One region of the Pseudomonas sp. ZT5P21 genome, then DNA from elsewhere that is predicted to be linked to it. Evidence: riboswitches for the same ligand, from Rfam matches in the RefSeq annotation. Region 1 holds a riboswitch; the other holds the start of a gene.
What was found. A riboswitch is a leader RNA that binds a small molecule or an ion and turns the genes downstream of it on or off. The one in region 1 is predicted to bind manganese.

Region 1 (10,861 bases):
GCATCCGGCACGGTAGCGCCGCGATGGGAGGGGTAAACCGGCATCTTGAAGGTTTCCGGGTAGCGCTTGAACATCGCGTACTGGCCCGGAGCAAGCTTGTCCTTGTACTGGTCGACGTTCTGCGCCGTGATGGTGAACAGCGGTTTTTCACTGGCGTACGGGTCGGACAGGAAACCTTTGCCGTCGACGTTGCCGGCGTTTTTTGCGATTGGCTTCCAGGCCGGAATCGAACCGTCAGCATTGCCCGCCATCTCGGCGCCCATTGGCGTCAGGCTCTTGCCCAGCTTGTCCGCTTCGGCCGCAGGGACCGCCGCCATGACGCTGGTTGCCAGCAGCGTAAGCCCCAGAAATCCAGCGTGGAACAGACTCTTGGTTGTTTTCATAGGTGTGTTCGTCCTGAATATGCAGTGCTTAGAAGTTCACGCCGAAGCTGAGCGCAACGAAATCGCGATCATCCACGGTTGTGTACTTGCCGTCGAAGAAGTTGGTGTACGCCAAGGACGCTGTGTAGGTGTTCTGGTACTCGGCATCGACACCCAGGCTGACCGCTTTGCGACCTTCCTCGAAGTTGCCGCCAGGGCCAGGCGAATAACCTTCAACGTCATGGGACCAGGCTACGTTCGGCTTGAGGTTCACGCCGGCGAACACGTCGTTGTATTCCCAGATGGCACGACCGCGATAACCCCAGGAGTTGGCCGTAGTGAAACCTTCGTCTTCGCAGTAGCGATTGACGTTGTTTTGTGGTCCACCCGCCAGGGTGCCGCTGTTCAATGTCTGGCACTGACCACCTGGCAATGGACCAGGGCCGTAGCTCGGGTCACGACCGTAACGCGCTTTCGACGTACTTTCCAGCCCGCCAACATGGGTCCAGCCCACCTCGCCAACCAGGGTCAGTCGCTCCGCGCCCATCACTTGGTCGAAGAAGTGAGTGAGGGTCGTCTGCAGCTGCGTCACTTCCTTGCGGCGATAGCCATGTTGATCCGCCCCCGGACGTCCTTGAAGTACGGAAACGTTAGGGTTCAGCGGCGTCAGGCCAGAGAAAAGGATGTCGGTGGTGTTGAGTTGTACCGGCGCATTCGGACGGTAGCTGACTTCACCGCTCCACGCGGTACCGGTTGGCAATGTGGTGGAGAAACTCAGGCCATACAGGCGGATATCTTCCGGGTACTCGACGAAGTAGCTGGAGTTACCCGCCACCTGCAACGGCAGCAACGTCGGAGCCAGGCCCGCCGCGACACCGGCCGGAATACCAGCGCCTATCAGGGAGCCCACCAGGCCCGCCGCGCTGTAGGCGCTCGCCGGACCACCCTTGCCGCTGAAGATTGGCGCACGGCTATGGTAGTTCATGAAATAGCCACCGAATTCGGTGTCCAGCGGTTCGAACATGTACTTGAAGGACACGCCAAACTGGCCGCTGTCACGTGCATCGCGATCCGGTCCGCGACGAACGATGACGCCTTCGTCCGGGTCGCCCCAGCTTACGCCCCGAGCAGCCAGGGTGTTGATCGCCCTGGTTCGCAGCGCGGCCGGCAGTCCAGCGCCCGCCAGCGCGCTGTTGAGGCCGTTACGGGTACGCAGCACGGCCAGGTTGTTGTCGCAGCCATCCGAGATCACGTCCGGTTGCGAGAAGAACGTGCCGCAGTTGTCGGTAACGGTCTGGTCCCATTCCAATTGATAGAAGGCTTCCGTCGAGAGGTTCTCGGTGAGGCTCTGGGACACGTAGAACATGTTGACCGGGATCAGGCCTTCCTTGATCTCGGCACCTGGACGACGAAACGCGGAAACGTCGATCGGGTTGATCGAGTTGATGCCGCCGCCGATGAATGTACTCTCGCCCCAGCTGACCACTTGCTTGCCCAGACGCACGGAACCCGGCTGATCGGCAATCGCGTAGTTGTGGTAGACGAAGGCGTCGAGGATCTGCCCGCCGGAGGACTTGGCGCCTTCCTTGCGGTTGCTGTCGCTGATGTCCTTGAACAGACGGTCTTCGTCCTTGAGTTCGAAGTCATACCAGTATTTGCCCCGGACGAAGATGCCGGTGTCGCCGTATTTCAATTCAAGGTCATGGATGCCCTTGAAGATCTTCGAGAAGGTTTCCCCGCTCTTGAAGTTCAAGTGGCCGTCATCAGAGGTCTGGGACAGACCGCGGCCACCGTTGTTGACGCCGATGAGGTTCTTGTTGGCACTCTCAGTGGACCAACTGGCACCGATCGACAGGGATGAATCGAACTGACCTTCGATTTCACCAACGTTGAAACTGACGCCGAATGCGGGCCCGGCGAGCGTAGAGGCAAGACTGACGGCCAGAGGCAGTTTTGCCCGGCGCCAGAACTGGTTTACTGATGTCATCGACGCTACTCCATGTGCATTATTGTTATGGCAGTGAGTCCTTTTAAAAACGCTGTGGTTGACTGAGAGCCAAGGCTTCCCGAAGTCACGCCAAAGTTGCATCGCCCCGTTTTGTGCGTTTGCCCCGTTCTTAAAAATCCTTGAGCGGACTATAGCCAGCAGGTAGTACTGCTTGATCCCTCTAAAGTGTGATTTGCAGCTGCCAGCCACTCTGGAACAGTCCTTTCGCCAAGCCGACACCTGTCGGCACGGGAAGGATGGCTGAAAATTCGGATTTGACAAGCCAAGCGCTTGCTTGGTGGGGCTGGCGTGCCTTTTCAGGCACGCCGCAAGACACTTAAAGCGTCGAGAGGAAGGTGCTGTTGTTGGCTTGCCACTCGGTGATGTCGACGCGAATCCGCTTCTTGTCGAGCTTGCCGACACTGGTCTTGGGAATTTCAGTAACAAGGGCGATCTGGCTGGGGATGGCCCACTTGCTCAGGTGCCCCAGCTCGACAAACGGCTTGAGGTGTTCCTTGAGTTCCTTGGCCCCGATTACATGGCCCTCGCGGATTACCAGCAGTGCAAATGGCCGCTCGCCCCATTGCGGATCGGCGATGCCCACCACTGCTACTTCGCGTACCGCAGGGTGGCGGCTGATCAGGTCTTCGAGGTCCAGGGAGGAAATCCACTCGCCGCCAGTCTTGATCACGTCCTTGATCCGGTCGCGAATGTCGATCACGCCCATGCTGTCCAGTGTCGCCACGTCACCGGTGTGCAACCAGCCGCCGGCCCAGAGCTCGGCGCCCTTCTGCGGCTCATTGAAATAACCTTCGGTGAGCCACGGCGCACGCAACACCAGCTCGCCCTGGGTCTCGCCATCGGCGGGCAGGAAATTGCCGTCGGTGTCGACAATCGCCGCTTCCACCAGCGGCCCCGGCACGCCGGCCTTGATTCGATACGTGGTGCGTTCGTCTTCGGTGCCCGCCATCAACTCATCGTTGAGGTGCGCACACGAGATCAGTGGCCCGGTTTCCGACATGCCGTAGGCGGCCGTCAGCTGAATGCCATTGGCTTTGGCGGCTTCGTACAACGAACGGTTCAACGCACTGCCGCCAATGACAATTTTCCAGCCACCGAAGTCCGTGCCTTGCGCAGCCTTGGCGTTGAGGACCATTTGCAGGATCGTCGGCACGCAGTGTGAAAAGGTGACCTTTTCCTTGCGCCACAGCTCCACCAGATATTCCGGGTCGTAGCGACCGGGATAGACCTGCTTGAGCCCGAGCATGGTGGCCACATACGGCAAGCCCCAGGCGTGCACATGGAACATCGGAGTGATCGGCATGTACACGTCGTTGGTGCCCAGCAGTCGCACGCTGTCGATGGCGCCCATGATCGTCGACACGCCCATGGTGTGCAGCACCAGTTGCCGGTGGGTGAAATACACGCCTTTGGGATTGCCGGTGGTGCCGGTGGTGTAGAACGTGGTCGCGACCGAATTCTCGTCAAAGTCCTGGAAGTCGTATTGCGTACTCGCGGCCGCCAGCAACTGCTCGTACTCGCCGACGAGGTTCGGCAAGTCGGCGGTTTTTTCCGGCAGGTCGGTCAGCAGCAGGGTTTTCTCCACTGAGGTCAGGTGCCCGGAAATCGCGTTGTACAGCCCGACGAACTCGCTGTTGACCAGCACGAAGCGGTCCTCGGCGTGGTTCATGGTGTAGAGAATCTGTTCCGGCGACAGGCGCACGTTGATGGTGTGGATCACCGCGCCGATCATCGGGATGGCGAACATGCATTCCAGATAACGATGGCTGTCCCAGTCCATCACCGCCACGGTATCGCCGGCCTTGACGCCCGCCGCCGTGAGTACGTTGGCCAGGCGTGCGACCCTCTCGATCAGGGTTGGATAGCTGTATCGCAACTGATCACGGTAGATGATCTCGCGGGTTTTCTCATAGCGCGCGCCGGACATCAGCAGCCGTTTGATCAACAGCGGGTACTGATAAGCGCCTTCGGCTGGGGGGATAACGCGAGTCTGCAACATAAGAATCCCTTTTCTGACTGCACGGTCGTGACTGAAAGTAAGCACTCTAGTGACCTTCAACGCCAGCCAAATCAGCCAAAGGGATGATTTGCAACATTCAGCAAATGCTAGCGTTGCGCCAGCATTCGTAGGGACTGCCGCAGACTGCGATCTTTGATCCTGGCTCGACTGAGAACGCCAAAAGATCGCAGCCTGCGGCAGCTCCTACCTCGATCAATGCATTTCGGTGAATGCGAGTTTTACGCCGATGGCGATCAGCACGGCGCCCATGGTCCGGTCGAACCAGTGGCCCATGCGGGCGAAACCGGCGCGCACACGCTGCTGACTGAACAGCATCGCCACCAGGCAGAACCAGACGGCGGTAGCCGCTGCGAGGTAAATCCCGTAACCCGCCTGCACTGCCAGCGGTGTGTGCGGATTAATCACCACGGTAAACAACGACAGGAAGAACAGCGTGGCTTTCGGGTTCAGACCGTTAGTCACGAAACCCGAGGTGAAGGCGCCTCGAGCGGTGCGCTCGCCGGCTACCTTGTGCAGATCGTCAGCCGCAGGTGGGACCGGTTGCGCACGCAGGGCCTTGAAGCCGATGTACAGCAGGTAAGCGGCGGCGGCCCACTTCAAGGCGTTGAACAGCACGATCGACTGGGACACGATCAGGCCGATGCCGAGCAGCGAATAGCCGACGTGCAGGAAAATCGCCGTACCGACGCCCAGCGCGGTCCAGGTGCCAGCGCGACGACCGTGGGTCACGCTCTCACGCACCACCACCGCAAAGTCCGGGCCGGGGCTGGCGACGGCCAGCAAATGAATGAAGGCGACGGTCAAGAACTCTGTCCAGTACATGGGGGCTCCTCTGGGGCTGATCAGTCGAATTAAAGGCTGCATCTCCCCTGTGGGAGCGGGCTTGCTCGCGAAGGCGGTGTGTCAGACAACGGAAATGTTGAATGTTAAACCGCTTTCGCGAGCAAGCCCGCTCCCACAGGTTCGGCGTCTGGCCTGGCCGTAAGTAACGATTTGTTTCATCTGGTAGGCTCCGCAGATTACGCCTTCCATTCAATGCACAAAAGGTACAGTTGATGACGACCCCTCGCCGCGCCGTTTTCCTCGACCATCCATCGCTGGACCTTGGCGATCTCGACCTCAGCCCCTTGCGTGCTTGCTTCGACGATTTGCAGCTATTCGCGCAGACCACGCCCGAACAGGTCATCGACCGTCTCAAGGGCGCCACCGTCGCCATCACCAACAAAATCCTGATCGACGCCGCGGCCATTGCCGCCAGCCCCGAGCTGAAGCTAATCCTGATCACCGCCACCGGCACCAACAACGTCGACCTCGCCGCCGCCCGCGCCCATGGCATTACTGTGTGCAACTGCCAGGGTTATGGCACGCCATCGGTGGCGCAGCACACGATCATGTTGCTGCTCAACCTGGCGACGCGCCTCGCCGATTATCAGAAAGCCGTCGGCGAAGGTCGCTGGCAACAAGCGAAACAGTTCTGCCTGCTGGACTACCCGATCGTCGAACTGGAAGGCAAAACCCTGGGCTTGCTCGGTCACGGCGAGTTGGGGGGCGCGGTTGCACGACTGGCGGAAGCCTTCGGCATGCGCGTGCTGCTCGGGCAGATTCCGGGACGTCCTGCCCGGCCGGACCGTATGCCGCTACATGAGTTGCTGCCGCAGATCGATGCGCTGACCCTGCATTGCCCGCTCAACGAACATACTCGTCACTTCATCGGTGCCCGCGAACTGGCGTCGATGAAACCGGGCGCCTTCGTGGTTAACACCGCCCGTGGTGGCTTGATCGACGAACAGGCGCTGGCCGAGGACTTGCGCAACGGCCACCTGGGTGGCGCCGCCACCGATGTGCTGAGCGTCGAACCGCCGACCGGCGGCAACCCGTTACTCGCCGCCGACATTCCACGATTGATCGTCACGCCGCACAACGCGTGGGGCAGTCGCGAGGCGCGGCAGCGGATCGTTGGCCAATTGACCGAAAACGCTCAGGGCTACTTCAGCGGTAAAGCGCAGCGGGTCGTCAGTTGATAGACTGCGGCACTTTTTTTCAGGGAGCAGAGTATGGATCCGCGCAGTGAAGTACTGCTTCGTCAGGCCGAGTTGTTCCAGGGTTCGGTGCTGCTGGCCGGTTTGCCCGCCGATGATTTGCTGGGGCGTCTGCCCGACGCCCATGGCTGGTGCTGGCACGCCGGCGACCAGGCCGCGCTGGACGCTCGCTTCGCCGAGCGCAGCCATTTCGGCGTGACCGCGCCCGAGCGCGAGTTCGATACCGCTGTGGTTTTTCTGCCCAAGTCCAAGGACCTCACCGACTACATCCTCAACGCCCTCGCCTCGCGACTGGCTGGTCGTGAACTGTATCTGGTGGGTGAAAAACGCAGCGGCATCGAAGGCGCGGCCAAGCAGCTCAACCCGTTCGGCAAACCGCGCAAGCTCGACAGCGCGCGTCACTGCCAGCTCTGGCTGGTCACCGTGGCCAATGCACCCGAAGCCAAGTCGCTGGAAAGCCTGGCCCAGACCTACGAATTGCCACTGGCCGAAGGTCCGCTGAAAGTCATCAGCCTGCCCGGTGTGTTCAGCCACGGTCGCCTGGATCGCGGCAGTGCGTTGCTGCTTGAGCATCTGGACAAACTGCCGAGCGGTCATTTGCTGGACTTCGGCTGCGGCGCGGGCGTGTTGGGCGCCGCGGTCAAGCGTCGTTATCCGCACAATCAGGTCACACTGCTCGACGTGGATGCTTTTGCGGCCGCCAGCAGTCGCTTGACCCTGGCCGCCAACGGCCTGGAAGCAGACGTGATTACCGGTGACGGCATCGATGCGGCGCCGATGGGTTTGAGTGCGATTCTGAGCAACCCGCCGTTCCATGTCGGTGTACACACAGACTATTTCGCCACGGAGAACTTGCTGCGAAAAGCAGCCAAACATCTGAAAAACGGCGGCGAACTACGTCTGGTCGCGAACAGCTTCCTGAAGTACCAGCCGTTGATCGAAGAGCACCTCGGGGTGTGCGCGATCAAGGCTGAAGGGCAGGGTTTCAGGATCTACCGGGCCAAGCGCGGCTGAAACTTCTTTTAAAAAAGAGGCTTGCCCAATCGGATTTGCTTAGGCAGAATCCGCTCCGTCCTAGGGGAGTAGTCTCCCACGAGCGCCATGCTCGTCCGGCATACGTCAACATACTTGGTCCTCAGACCATGGCGTATGCGACCCACGCGACCGCATCAGACGGATCGCCAGGGTTTGACAAGACCTATGACACGAACACCTTACCCGGGGCGGGAAGGCTGTACGTGTCATAGCCGTGTCGACCCGCCCCTTAGGAAAACCCTGATGCTGGATTCACTTCTCGTTCCCACCGCAATCGTTGCCTTGGCCGAAATCGGCGACAAGACGCAATTGCTCGCGCTCATTCTCGCTGCCCGTTTTCGCAAACCATGGCCGATCATCGCCGGCATCGTCGCCGCAACCCTGGCCAACCATGCGGCAGCCGGTGCGGTAGGCGCCTGGGTCGGCAGTTTCTTCTCGGATACGACGTTACACTGGATTCTCGCCGCGAGCTTCGCCGCGACGGCGTTGTGGACCCTGGTGCCGGACAAGATGGATGACGACGAAGCCAGCACCGCCCGCAAGTTCGGGCCGTTCCTGACCACGCTGATCGCGTTCTTCCTCGCGGAAATCGGCGACAAGACCCAGATCGCGACAGTAATGCTTGCTGCGCAATACCCGGAACTGTGGCTGGTGATCATCGGCACCACCGTGGGCATGTTGATTGCCAACGTGCCGGTGGTGTTGGCGGGTAACTTTGCGGCGGACAAACTGCCCCTGACGTTGATCCGTCGCCTCGCAGCATCGGCGTTCTTCGTCCTGGCGATTGTCGCGGTGTACAAGGCGATGCAGAGCAGCGGGTGGGTTTGACGCGGTTAGTCAGTAATACCGTGTAATCGTTCTTCGCGAGCAAGCCCGCTCCCACATTTTGACCGCATTTCAATGTGGGAGCGGGCTTGCTCGCGAAGGCGTCATTAGCCTCAACACATGACAATCAGGATTTCGGCGCTTTCTCGTACAACGGCATCACCTTCGGAATCGCCGCCTGCAACGAAGCAATCCGACTGCTCGACGCAGGGTGAGTGCTCATGAACTCCGGCGGCGAACCTTCCGAGGCCTTACTCATCTTGTTCCACAAGGTGATCGCGGCGTTCGGGTTGTACCCGGCGCGGGCCGCCAGCTCCAGGCCGATCAGGTCAGCCTCGTTTTCGTTGGCGCGGCTGTTCGGCAGGGTCATGCCATAGTTGGCCACGGTGTCCGCCAGGGCGAGGCTGTCCTGGCCCAGACCGAACAAGGCACCGGCGCCCTGCTTGGCCATTTCGATACCGTACGCCTTGGACATCGCTTCACGACCGTGCTCGCGCAGGGCGTGGGCAATTTCATGACCCATGATCGCGGCGATTTCATCGTCGGTGAGTTTCAGGCTGTCAATCAGTCCGGTGTAGAAAATGATCTTGCCGCCAGGCCCGCAGTTGGCGTTGAGCTCGTCACTCTTGATCAGGTTGACTTCCCATTTCCACTGGGCCGAATCAGGACGAAAAATCGGCGCCTGGGCAATCAGTCGATTAGCGATCGTCTGGACGCGCTTGGCATCGTTGCTGGTCTTGTCCAGCACGCCTTTGCTGGTCGCCTCGCCAACCGTCTTTTGATAAGACTGGGCATACATCTGGTTGACTTCGTCCGTGGATAACATGCTGAACATGTACTGTTTGCGCTCCACGCCCACGGCGCCGCCGCTGGTGGTGTTGACCGATTGACAACCGGCGAGTAACAGACCCGCGCTCAGTGCACACAAAACCAATCGCTTGCTCATCAAAAAACTCCCTGAAAACATGCCGGGTATCCTAGGCGGGGAAATGTATCGGCGCCAGATACAACAGACATTCAGACGCATATTTCGGACAAAGCTCTCATTGCCATAGAAAAAAATTCACATAACTTCCCCCGCCACGGCCGGTATCCGCCCGCAATGATTCATTTGCGACATCGAACACTCCAAAACAGCCATTTCGCACCACCCCGCTCATGCCCATCACCCCCTCTGCCGATACACCACCGCAGATGTCCTCTTGCGTGCGGAGCACCCATGAAATTCAAGTCGATCCAGTTTTCCGTGGCGGCCCTGGCCGGTGCCATTGTTTTAAGCGTCGTGGCGGCGCTGGTGCTGTACGCGCTGTTTTCCGGTGCACGCACTCAAGACATGGTTCAAGAGCGGACGCAGGCGCAATTCGAGCAAGTCATCGAACAGCGCCTCACGTCTCTGGCGCAAACCCAGGTCAGTCAGATCCAGCGCGAACTTGAAGCACCCCTGCTGATTGCCGGCGGACTGGTGCGGGTCAACGCCTTGATCGGCACGCCGGGCGCCGACGGTCAGCCGCAACTGAGCTTGAGCCGTGAGCAATTGATCAGCCTGATCAAGGAAAACGTCGCCAAGAACCCGAAGATCCTCGGCACCTACATCGGCTGGGAAAAAAACGCCCTCGACCACAACGACGCGGCCTACGTCGACACTCAGGTGGCGGGCATCGACGCCAGCAACGGGCGCTTCCTGCCGTGGTGGTTCCGCAATGAGGACGGCAGCCTGGGCCTGGACAAACTGGTGGACGTCGACGACCAGAAAACCCTGTCCACCGGAGTGCGCGCCAGCGAATACTACTTGTGCTCGAAAGAAACCAAAAAATCCTGCGTGATCGATCCGGCCCCCTACAAGGTCGGCGACAAGATCGTCATGCTCGCCTCCTTTATTGAACCGATCATGCTCGACGGCGCCTTCCAGGGCATCGTCGGCGCGGACCTGTCGGTGAACTTCATTCAGGAAATGCTCCTGGGCGCGAACCAGAAGTTGTACAGCGGCTCGGGCGTCATGGCCCTGATTGGCGGAAATGGCCGGATCGTGGCCTATACCAAGGACCCGAGCAAATTCGGCGAGAAGGTCAGTGACATCCTCGACAGCCAACAGATCGCCAACATGGCCAATCTCAAGCGCGGCGAAGTGACCTACACCGTCGACAAGGCCAAGGGCCGGATCGAGTTGTACCTGCCGTTCGGCATCGGCCAGACCGACGCTCGCTGGACACTGATGCTGCAGCTGCCGCTGAACGCAGTGATGGCCGACCTGCAAAAACTTCAGGGCGATCTCGATGCGCAACGCAAATCCGACACCTTCGGCATGGCCATGGTCGGTTTGCTGATCGCCGGTATCGGCTTGCTGGTGATCTGGCTGGTGGGCCACGGCATTGCCCGGCCGCTCAAGCAGATGGTCGCCATGCTCGACGACATTGCCAAAGGTGAAGGCGACCTGACTCGCCGCCTGACCAGCGATCGCGCCGACGAACTGGGCTCGATCGCCAAAGGGTTCAACACCTTCCTGGCCAAGTTGCAGGCGATGATCACTCAGGTCGTGACGTCGGTGCAGAGCGTCAGCGATTCGTCGGAACAC
Region 2 (10,861 bases), 2.5 Mb from region 1:
GATGCAGTCTGCTCGAAACGAAACTTGTCGGCCCACGCGACGATGGGGCGGAACAGCAACTGATCGTAGGCCAGAATGACCACCGCCATGATCGCCACCGCCCAGGCGATGGCGGCCATGTCTTTCTGGGCAATCGCCAGGGCCAACCACGAGCCGATACCGGGCAGGTTGACCGTGGTATCGCCTACGGTAATGGCTTCGGATGCCACCACGAAAAACCAGCCGCCGGACATCGACATCATCATGTTCCATACCAACCCTGGCGTGGCGAACGGCAACTCCAGCCGTACGAAGCGGTGCCACGCCGAGAAGTTGAATTGGCGGCTCACGTCATGCAGATCGTTGGGCACCGTGCGCAGCGACTGATAGAAGCTGAACGTCATGTTCCACGCCTGGCTGGTAAAAATGGCGAAGATCGCCGCGCACTCCACCCCCAACTGACCGCCGGGGAACAGGCCCATGAAGAAGCTCACGGTAAAGGTCAGAAACCCCAGCACCGGCACCGACTGCAGGATGTCCAGCGCTGGCAGGATAATCAGCTCGGCCTTGCGGCTCTTGGCCGCCAAGGTGGCAATCACCAGGGTGAACACCAGCGAAGCGGCAAGGGCCACGAACATGCGCATGGTGGTGCGCAAGGCGTATTCGGGTAAGTGGGCGAGTTCCAATGACACTGGCGCCGAATCGAGCACCGTTAGCGATTGACTCATTTGCTCGACACCGTGAACGATCAGTATCGCCCCAAGCGCCAACAGGATAAAAAAGCCGATGTCTGCCCACCAGGAAGAGCCGGTACGCGGTAGCGAGCCTCGGGTGAGAGATCTGGCAATGGGAGTTGCAGATGGAAGACGCATGATTCACCTCGTCATAGTCCCCAAGCCGAGGCCAGCTCGCGCAACCTGACCTGCGGTCGATAGGCGGACCGCATTAACGGGGCATGAAATATCAATGTGCGACCGCTGCGAGAGTGTCACAGTCGAACGCGAAGACAGGGCTAGGTTAGGGACTGAAAGTGGTGTTCGCTACAACGCAAAAGGGCGAAAAACTATACCTTGGTATAGCCGTATTCGTTACGCCGGACAGGGTGGGAGACTTTGCTGATACCCGAGGAATCGAACGTTTGACTTCTCCAGCGAAAGAATTTACCTTCGCCCCGCTTTTTTAGTCCACACAGGAGACCAGTCTTGGACAGTTGCCCCAGTCGATCACGACAGGCTAAAGCGGCGAGCTAGTTCAGCAGAGTTCCTTCTCTGCCACTGTCTTGCCGTATTACGGCGGATAGTGGTATTTCGCTCCCATCCTGGGATTCGAGCCCCCATTTCCCCCTGAGCTTTCCCCAACGCACGCAGGCGAGTGCTTAAACGCGTCTGTGGGTTTTCGCTCATGCCTTTCGCGATCCATCCCCGTAACCCTGTTCGCTCAGCGAACAATCGTCGGTATGGAAGTGAATTATGGATTGGAAAGTCTTCTTTTTGCGCGTGACCGTCGCGCTCGCTCTTGGCGCCCTGGTGGGTGCCGAACGTCAACTGCGCCAGCGCCTGGCTGGATTGCGAACCAATGCCCTGGTTTCAACCGGTGCGGCTTTGTTCGTCATGGTGTCGCTACTCACCTCGGAGGGCGACCACTCCGGCGCCGCCCGGATCGCCGCGCAAGTCGTTTCCGGAATTGGTTTTCTTGGCGCTGGCGTGATCATGCGTGAGGGTCTCAATGTACGAGGTCTCAACACCGCAGCCACTCTCTGGTGCTCTGCTGCGATAGGCATTCTGTCAGGCATGGGGCATATGTTAGAGGCTGCCATCGGCACGCTGGTGGTGCTCTGCGCCAACATCCTGTTGCGCGAAGCCGCTCAGCGCATAAACCGCCAGGGTGCAACCGCAGCAGTGGAAGTCGACCAGCGCTTCACCTTCAACATCGTCTGCCGGGCCGAGGACGAGGTGCATGTGCGCACCCTGGTTCTGCATGGTTTGAACGGTAGCGCACTACGCTTGCAATCACTGCACAGTGAAGATCTGGCCAACCCGGACAAGCTCGAAGTACGCGCTGAACTGGTTGGCACGCCTGCAAGCCCAGCCCAACTGGAACAGTTGGCTAGCCGAGTGAGCCTGGAAAAAGGCGTGAGCTCCGTCCGTTGGCAGTTGCTCAACAGCAATCAGCAAGACGAGTAATCACTTTGCCGATATGCGTATCACCTTCGGCTTCAGCACTCACCGGAGACACTATGAACTCATTCGCTGATCTTTCGATTTTTTCCTCTCGTAGAGACGAACCCAGGAGCTTGCCATGAAAAAGAAGCCGCCAAACCGCACCAGCCTTGAGAACGAAGTGATCGTTGCGGTGATCGTGTTGTACCTGCTGCTCGCCATTGTCATGACGGCGGTGCATTACATGCAGCCAGCGGATCAGGAAACCACGACATCATCAACCTCGCCTTCCCATAGCGAGCTCAAGCCAGAGAGCAAGTAAGGGCAGTTGCCCATCTACCGGCCAGCATTCGAGTAATCAAACATGATCCGCAGCATTATCAAGAATCACGCAACGCTTTCTATCGCTCAGGGGCTACCTCAGCCGGAGCATGATCGTGACGTCGTTTGGCTTGAGGTAAACGCGCCTACGGTCGAAGAGCGCGCGAGCCTCCAGCAGCGCTTCGGCATTGAAACATCCCCGAAAATCAGTAGCGTCGTCGAGGACGGCCACTTTCTGTATATGCGCTCCAAACTGCTTGCATTGGATGTGAACGGAGCTCCGCATTTTGGAGGTGTGACCTTCGTCTTGGGTGAGCAGGTGGTAGCGATTCTCTGCGATGACGCGGACTTCCGCCCGTTTGATGTCGCCCTGCAACGCTTACGCCGCAAACCTGCCAATACGCAGAGCCCGAAAGCAGTGCTGCGGGTATTACTGCAGATGGCCAATGACGGTGCTGATGCTGTTATCGACCGTATTGCCGACGAGCTGGAAAAGAGTGCCGAGGAGATCTCCGAAATATCCGATGGCTACAACGCGAGTGGTAAGGAGTTGGGGGTGCCGGACTTGATCGACACGATGCGCGCGCTCAACGACAAGGAAGAACTGATTTCACTCTGTATTGAGGCGCAGCTATCTCTTGCACGTGCTGTGCGCTACCTCAGTGGTGAGGTGGATAACGTAACCGAAGCGGATGTGCAGGGTTTGGTAAATGAACTCACCGCCGACGTTGCCGGCGTCAAGGAGCATGCCTACTTCGAACACGAGAAGGTACGGTATCTGCAAAACGCCGTGACGAACATTCTCAACATAAAACAGAACCAAATCGTCAAAGTGTTCACCATCATTACGGCTGTCTTCCTGCCGCCCACACTGGTCGGCACGTTCTACGGCATGAACTTCGCGGTGATGCCAGAACTTTCGTGGGAGCACGGCTTCATCTACTCGATGGGACTGACACTGTCGGCTGCGGTTCTTCCACTGGTTTACATCAAGCGCAAGGGATGGCTGCGCTAATTGAGAATGCGCACTGGTGCGTCGAAGGATTTGAGCCGGCGGCAGTCTCTGCCTCCGGCCTTCACGTTGGGTGTTAACGCCCTTCGCTACGATGGTTAGCCTTCGCAGGCCTCTGGACTACCCGGTACCTTTCTGGTCAGGTTGAATGCAAATGGGTGGTCAGATGCAATGCAAATGGATGGTCAAGTCCATGCAATTACACAGCCGGGAGATTGCATTCCACTTGACCACCCATTTGCATTGCCACTGACCAGCCAATTGCATCCGTACTGACCAACCGTTTGCATTCGACTTGACCAACAGGCGCCGCAGTGACGACCGACAGAGAACGGCCAATAGCGGCCCTAGGCAAGCAATTATTTCGGTGCTTGGACTTAACGTGTTCTACTCCGCGCCGAGCACGAGTAAACCTCGTGCTCGCGCTTCCTCACCACATCTCTAGCAATTTCAAGGTCATTGCTTCGATGGCATCGTTAGGCAGCAGACTCTGAGCAAGGAAGTCTTTAACTCCTAACATATGGCCTTCATGAAGGCGATACCCATCGCCCCCGACGCAGTAATCCCCAGACACGACGGTAGCCATAGCTGGGCAACTCGCTGACCTGTTGCTGGATCTCAACCACCAACTCAGCGTCGTCCACAGGTCTGCTTCGCCGTACTTTGGGCGATACCGATTGCTTGATTCGAACCGTTAATTGCGAGCGCGCCACACCGAGACATTCGCTGACCAGCTTCACTGGTCGTCCCCCGGCAACAAGGGTGAGTGCGCAATCCATTTTCGCGACCGGGCGATCTCCACGGCCTCTTTGAGGATTTCTGCTTCCATCGTTTTTTTGCCCAGCATCCGTTGCAGTTCACGGATTTGCTTGAGCGCATCGCTCAGCTCGGAGGCCGGCACTACGGCCTCACCAGCACTGACCGCCGACAGGCTGCCGTCCTGATACAGCTTGCGCCACAGGAACAGCTGGTTGGCATTGATGCCGTTACGCCGAGACACCACCGAAACGCTTTGTCCCGGCTCAAGGCTCTCGTGAACCATGGCCAGTTTTTGCTCCGGGCTCCAGCGGCGGCGCCGCTCCTGGCCCAAAAGCTCTCCACTCTTATCGTTGCTGTTAGTCATAAACATAACCGTTTGCCTATCCCTTATCGTAAGGGGGAAACGGTGTCCTGTCTTTCATGGGGCTCGTTCATACCCCGCATTGAGGAAACCCTTTTTATACGACTGTTTAACAGGTCGGGCGGTAGTTTTACTGCTGCGTAAGTCCTTTCCTTCCACGATACGAGAACCAAACTTTACTTCAGCCAGCCTTTGCGCCGAAAAAAACAAAACGGTACAACCACACTTATGAGCATTAGAGTAAGAGACATCGGGTATCCCCATTTTTGGGTCAATTCCGGCATGTATTCGAAGTTCATGCCGTAGATGCTAGCGATCAGCGTGGGCGGCAGCATGGCAACAGCGGCTACCGAGAATATCTTTACCACCTTGTTCTGGTTGATGTTGATGAAGCCGATGATGGCGTCCATCAGGAAGTTGATCTTGTCGAAGATAAAGGCAGTGTGACCGTCCAGTGATTCGATGTCGCGCAGGATCTGCTGGGCCACCTTGGTTTGTGTCTTGCTCAAGCGTTGCTCGCGCGACAGGTAGGACAAAGCCCTACGGGAGTCCATCAGATTGCGGCGGATGGTACCGTTGAGCTCCTCTTGGCGGGCAATGCGCGCGATAAAATCAGCCGCCTCGGCGTCGGTACCGCGCCGCTCTTCCAATACCCCTGTGCTGATCTCTTTTAATTCTGCGTGGACGGACTCCAACACGTCCGCTGAGTATTCCACGTCCATGGAGAAGAGATCGATTAGTAGCGACATGCCACTTACATTTGAGGCATCCCGGCTTCTACTTCGCATGCGCAGCAGGCGGACGATGGGCACATCCTCGTCATGCAGGCTGATCAGCAAGTTCTGAGTGACGATGAGCTGGGCTGGGACGATTTGGTAACCCTGCTGCCGTCCGGTGAGGAAGTCAGCACGCAGGTAGAGGTGGCTGTGTTCTTCATACACCCTGGCACTGGCTTCAATGTCCTCCGCCTTATCGGGAGCCTCTGCGTCAATGCTGAAGGTGCTACGTATCCAGCCGAGTTCTTCTTCGGACGGGGCCACAACGTCGATCCAGAGCACGCCAGGGGCGACAAGATCCTGGACAGAATCGATTTGATCATGGTGTAGGCGCGCGTTGTCGACGCGGAAGAGATGAATCATAAACACTCCTCAAGGCTAAAAAGGGGTACGTAAGGTGGGTCGAAGCAGAACAGACCTGTGCTCAGAAGCGGCTTAGGGTGGAAATGACCGACTCATGCCTCCGATGCCTAGCATGCGAGAAATTGAACTGGTCAAGTAATTCTGGCCACCCGTTAAGGTTTTCACGCCGGCAGTTTCTCGATAGCTACCGGCGTTCGGTAATTGTTGTAGCTATGGAGTATTGCTGCCTTGCAGGCGGCGATTCCAAAAGTCATGCCGCTTTACAACAGCAACAGCAATAACCTGCAAGCTGCAAGTTTGAAGCAAAAGCAGATCTGCTCCGCTTCAAACTTGCGACTCATAACGAGTAGCATGCCGCTGCGTCAAACCCACCCGCTGCTCTGCATCGCCTTGTACACCGCGACGATCGCCAGGACGAAGAAAGCCGACGCCGCCAATCGGCGAATCAAGGTCAACGGCAGTTTGTCCGCTGCAAAATTGCCCACCAGCACCACCGGCACGTTGGCAATCAACATCCCAACCGTGGTGCCGATGATCACCAGCCACAGCTCCGGGTATTGCGCGGCGAGCATCACGGTCGCGATCTGGGTCTTGTCGCCGATTTCCGCGATGAAGAACGCGATCAGCGTAGTCAGGAACGGGCCGAACTTGCGGGCGGTGCCGACTTCGTCGTCATCCATTTTGTCCGGCACCAGGGTCCACAGCGCAGTCGCGGCGAAACACGCGGCGAGGATCCAGTGCAGCATCACATCGGAAAAGAAGCTCCCGACCCAGGCGCCGACTACACCGGCCGCCGCATGATTGGCCAGGGTCGCGGCGACGATGCCGGCGATGATTGGCCAGGGTTTGCGGAAGCGGGCGGCAAGAATGAGTGCGAGCAATTGCGTCTTGTCACCGATTTCGGCCAAGGCAACGATTGCGGTGGGAACGAGTAAAGAATCCAGCATCAGGGTTTTCCTAAGGGGCGGGTCGACACGGCTATGACACGTACAGCCTTCCCGCCCCGGGTAAGGTGTTCGTGTCATAGGTCTTGTCAAACCCTGGCGATCCGTCTGATGCGGTCGCGTGGGTCGCATACGCCATGGTCTGAGGACCAAGTATGTTGACGTACGCCGGACGAGCATGGCGCTCGTGGGAGACTACTCCCCTAGGACGGAGCGGATTCTGCCTAGGCAAATCCGATTGGGCAAGCCTCTTTTTTAAAGAAGTTTCAGCCGCGCTTGGCCCAGTAGATTCTGAAACTCTGCCATTCAGCCTTGATTGCGCCCAACCCCGAGGTGCTCTTCAATCAGCGGCTGGTACTTCAGGAAGATGTTCGCGACCAAGTGAAGTTCGCCGCCGTTTTTCAGATGTTTGGCTGCTTTTCGCAGCAAGTTTTCCGTGGCGAAATAGTCTGTGTGTATACCGACATGGAAACGGTGGGTTCCTTAGGATTGCACTCAAACCCATCGGCGCGGTGTCAATTCCGTCAAAGGTAACACCTCGGCCTCCAGACCATTGGTCGCCAGGGTCTAGCGTCTTCGACATACAGGGTCTTCGCTGCGGCGGTTTCGGCCAATGGCGAACATTTTCTTGGCCATCCCGTTCCCCCTCGCACTGTAAACCTCACTTTCCAGCAAGAAACTGTGGATGACCTTTCGTCAAACGGCTCTTGCATAGGGGTAGGGGGTATGCCTATTATTCGAAATGCATAGCTAAGGGGGGTATCCCATGGGCCATATCGCTTCCAACAAAGACGATCTTCTCAAACGCGTAAAACGCATCGCAGGACAAATCCAGGCCGTTGAACGTGCGCTGGAATCAGATCTCGATTGCGCAAAAACATTGCATCTAGTCGCTGCCACACGTGGAGCTATCAACGGATTGATGGACGAAATTATTGAGGATCACGCCAGAGAGCATGTAGCGAATTCAGCGCTCAGCGATGAAGAGCGCAACAAGGGTGTCGAAGAGCTTCTTGAAGCCATCCGTCGCTATTCCAAGTGAAGTAATCAGGTACACGTTTATGAGTAGCAGCACCCATATCGACATTAATCACATACACGACCACGTATTCCTTGGGTCAGCGCACGAAGAGAATGCCAAACGTACGCTTTGGGTCGTGGCGCTAACGGTGGTGATGATGATTGGCGAAATTACCGCCGGTTATATCACTGGCTCAATGGCTTTACTTGCCGATGGCTTTCACATGGCGACCCATGCCGGCGCTTTGGGCATCGCTGCGGCTGCTTACGGATACGCAAAGCGCCACGCCTCAAGTAAGCGGTACAGCTTCGGTACGGGAAAGGTTGGAGACCTGGGTGGATTTGCATCGGCGCTCATTCTCGGCATGGTCTCCTTGGCAATCGGCGTAGAGTCCGTTATGCGCCTCTTGCAGCCAACGGAGGTTCAATTCGGAACCGCTACGCTAATTGCGATTGTGGGTTTGATCGTAAACATTGTGAGCGCGCTTCTGCTTGGCCACGGTCACAGTCATGGGCACGATCATGATCATCATGGCCATGGACATCACGGGAACGATAACAACCTGAAGGCAGCGTACGTCCATGTCATAGCGGACGCTCTGACCTCCGTCCTAGCAATTGCGGCACTGCTCGCTGGCCGGTACCTCGGATGGGTATGGCTGGATCCCGTAATGGGTATTGTGGGTGCCATTGTTATCGCGCGTTGGGCATGGAGCTTGATAGGTGTCACCTCTGGTGTATTGCTGGATCAAACTGATGCGCACGTTGCAGAGGAAATCCGCGACCTGGTTGAGAAGCCAGGCGATGCAACCATCACAGACTTGCATGTCTGGCGGATTGGGCCAGAAGCGCATGCGGCTATCGTCAGCGTCCTTGGCGAAGCCTCTGCGAACCCCGAAAGCATTCGTGAACGTCTCAAGCCTGTTCACGAAGTCAGTCATCTGACTGTCGAGTTTCGACCTGTCTGATCTGTCTGATTTCTCGGGCAAGGGCTCTCATTGAGCCCCTTCGCTACCGTCTCCCTACTCGCCCGGTGCAGAGCGCCTCCCTTTTTTTGACTCCAAAGGAGCCCGCAATGCCCTTAAGCAAGCGTGAACTTGCGCGGATCGAGCGCCGTTTGATTGCAACTCTCACCGAGGCTTGCGAAACAGCAACAGTTGAAATTAAAGGCTTTTCCTGGCTCACCCATAAAGTTGACTTAAACGCCCTCCCGGAAACCCTGAAAGTGATCTGGGTGTTCAAAACGTTGGCAGACAAAAAGCTTGCCCAGGCCAGCGCGCAGAAGACGCGCATATTGGAACTGACGGCCAAGGCGCTGAACGATGCAAACACTGATCTGCGCCCATCCGATAAAAATGTAAGGTTTGATTCTGAGGAGGAGTGCCAACGAAGTCATGGTGGTGATTGGCCGAAGCGCCTAGCGCAATCACATATGACAAGGGGCAATTGACGATGGCTAAGGAAATCGAAAATCCATGCATTTCAATTTGCCAGTTAAGCGGCGATCTGTGTGTGAGCTGCGGGCGAAGTAAGGAAGACATCAGGAAATGGAAACGCATGAAGCGGCCTGAAAAAATGGCCGCTGTGCAAAGGGCGAATATGCGTTTGAAAGGACTGAAGAAAGCACACGGATAGCTGGGGTTGCACACTGAGCTCGCGCGCAGCGCTAACAAATCAGTCACTCGACCGACAACGATGAGCGCAGGCTCTGAATCCGACACCTTTGAACGTTTTTACCATGAAAACCGTAGGCCCATGCCCCGGTTACCTGAGGTCTCTCATGCTGAAAATCCTAGCCAACCGCACCTACCGTCATCTCTTTCTCGCCCAAGTGATTGCGCTCATAGGAACCGGTCTTGCCACTGTCGCGCTGGGCCTGCTGGCGTTCGACCTTGCGGGCGCCCAAGCAGGTGCTGTCCTCGGTACAGCGCTGGCGATCAAAATGACGGCTTACATTGGCGTAGCGCCCATTGCGGCGGCTTTTGCAGAGCGCCTGCCTCGTCGAGCGATGTTGGTTTCTCTGGACTTGGCGCGCGCCTTGGTTGCACTTGCGCTGCCGTTCGTAACGGAAGTCTGGCAAATCTACGTGCTGATCTTCGTCCTTCAATCGGCCTCGGCAGCGTTTACCCCGACGTTCCAGGCAACCATTCCGGACATCCTGACGGATGAAGATGACTACACCCGCGCCTTGTCACTATCACGCCTGGCCTACGACCTTGAAAGTGTCGCCAGCCCGATGCTCGCCGCTGCGCTGCTGACCGTGGTCAGCTTCCACAACCTGTTCGCCGGCACTGTCATCGGGTTCCTTGCCTCAGCAGCCCTGGTCGCCTCAGTGTCGCTGCCAAAGGCGAAGCAGGCACCACGACGCAGCATCTACGAACGAACCACCCGTGGTATGCGCATATTCCTAGCCACGCCGCGACTGCGTGGGCTGCTGGCTCTCAACCTGACGGTAGCTGCCGCCAGTGCCATGGTCATCGTCAACACGGTGGTGTTGGTGCAGTCGCGCTTTGCTCTGCCGCAGAGTTCTACGGCATTGGCGCTGGCCGCGTTTGGCGGCGGCTCCATGATCGCTGCTCTGGTCTTGCCCCGGCTGTTGAAAAACATCAAAGACCGAACAGCCATGCTGTTGGGCGGAGGAATACTGGTCGCAGGTTTGGCCGTTGGTATCAACCTGACCACCTACAACTTCCTACTGCCGCTGTGGATGGTGCTCGGCGTGGGATATTCGCTGGCCCAGACCCCGAGCGGTCGGCTACTGCGTCGCTCGGCACATGCCGAAGATCGCCCGGCATTGTTTGCCGCCCAATTTGCACTGTCCCATGCCTGCTGGTTGATTACCTACCCATTGGCGGGATGGCTGGGTGCCAACATCAGCCTCACTGCGTCGTTTGTTGGGCTCGCTGTCGTGGCCGGTAACGCACTGGTGGTCAGCATTGTGATCTGGCGTCCGGCTCATGACCAAGAGACGATCAAACACACCCATGAGAACCTGCCGAACGATCACACCCACCTCAACGGACACGAAGGTGTAAATCACGAACACCCTTACGTCATCGATGACCAACATCGTCGGTGGCCGAATTGATGGGGCGCAGGGCGTTCAAGATCTGCTGAGTCTGATAGCAACCTATGCCACAAGACTCTGATTTACATTCTGCCTGCGT

Region 2: it holds a riboswitch for manganese, as region 1 does, so the genes downstream of both, ACYZT9_RS17150 (TMEM165/GDT1 family protein) here and ACYZT9_RS05605 (TMEM165/GDT1 family protein) in region 1, are expected to answer to the same signal.

What each region holds. Positions count from the first base shown of each region.
Region 1 is NZ_CM142705.1:1,219,887-1,230,747, reverse strand. Features, by position in the region: gene ACYZT9_RS05635 (DUF1329 domain-containing protein) at 1-383, opposite strand, end outside; gene ACYZT9_RS05630 (DUF1302 domain-containing protein) at 412-2,349, opposite strand; gene ACYZT9_RS05625 (fatty acid--CoA ligase) at 2,687-4,369, opposite strand; gene ACYZT9_RS05620 (LysE family translocator) at 4,583-5,212, opposite strand; gene ACYZT9_RS05615 (2-hydroxyacid dehydrogenase) at 5,446-6,411, shown strand; gene ACYZT9_RS05610 (methyltransferase) at 6,445-7,443, shown strand; yybP-ykoY riboswitch at 7,494-7,619, shown strand; gene ACYZT9_RS05605 (TMEM165/GDT1 family protein) at 7,708-8,292, shown strand; gene ACYZT9_RS05600 (M48 family metallopeptidase) at 8,417-9,235, opposite strand; partial or broken gene ACYZT9_RS05595 (methyl-accepting chemotaxis protein) at 9,392-10,795, shown strand; gene ACYZT9_RS05590 (methyl-accepting chemotaxis protein) at 10,808-10,861, shown strand, end outside.
Region 2 is NZ_CM142705.1:3,700,038-3,710,898, forward strand. Features, by position in the region: gene ACYZT9_RS17120 (ABC transporter permease) at 1-827, opposite strand, end outside; gene ACYZT9_RS17125 (MgtC/SapB family protein) at 1,449-2,162, shown strand; gene ACYZT9_RS17130 (hypothetical protein) at 2,278-2,460, shown strand; gene ACYZT9_RS17135 (CorA family divalent cation transporter) at 2,503-3,474, shown strand; partial or broken gene ACYZT9_RS17140 (transposase) at 4,017-4,594, opposite strand; gene corA (magnesium/cobalt transporter CorA) at 4,768-5,730, opposite strand; gene ACYZT9_RS17150 (TMEM165/GDT1 family protein) at 6,093-6,677, opposite strand; yybP-ykoY riboswitch at 6,766-6,891, opposite strand; partial or broken gene ACYZT9_RS17155 (methyltransferase) at 6,941-7,241, opposite strand; gene ACYZT9_RS17160 (metal/formaldehyde-sensitive transcriptional repressor) at 7,441-7,716, shown strand; gene dmeF (CDF family Co(II)/Ni(II) efflux transporter DmeF) at 7,736-8,662, shown strand; gene ACYZT9_RS17170 (hypothetical protein) at 8,770-9,144, shown strand; gene ACYZT9_RS17175 (DUF1289 domain-containing protein) at 9,147-9,329, shown strand; gene ACYZT9_RS17180 (MFS transporter) at 9,475-10,782, shown strand.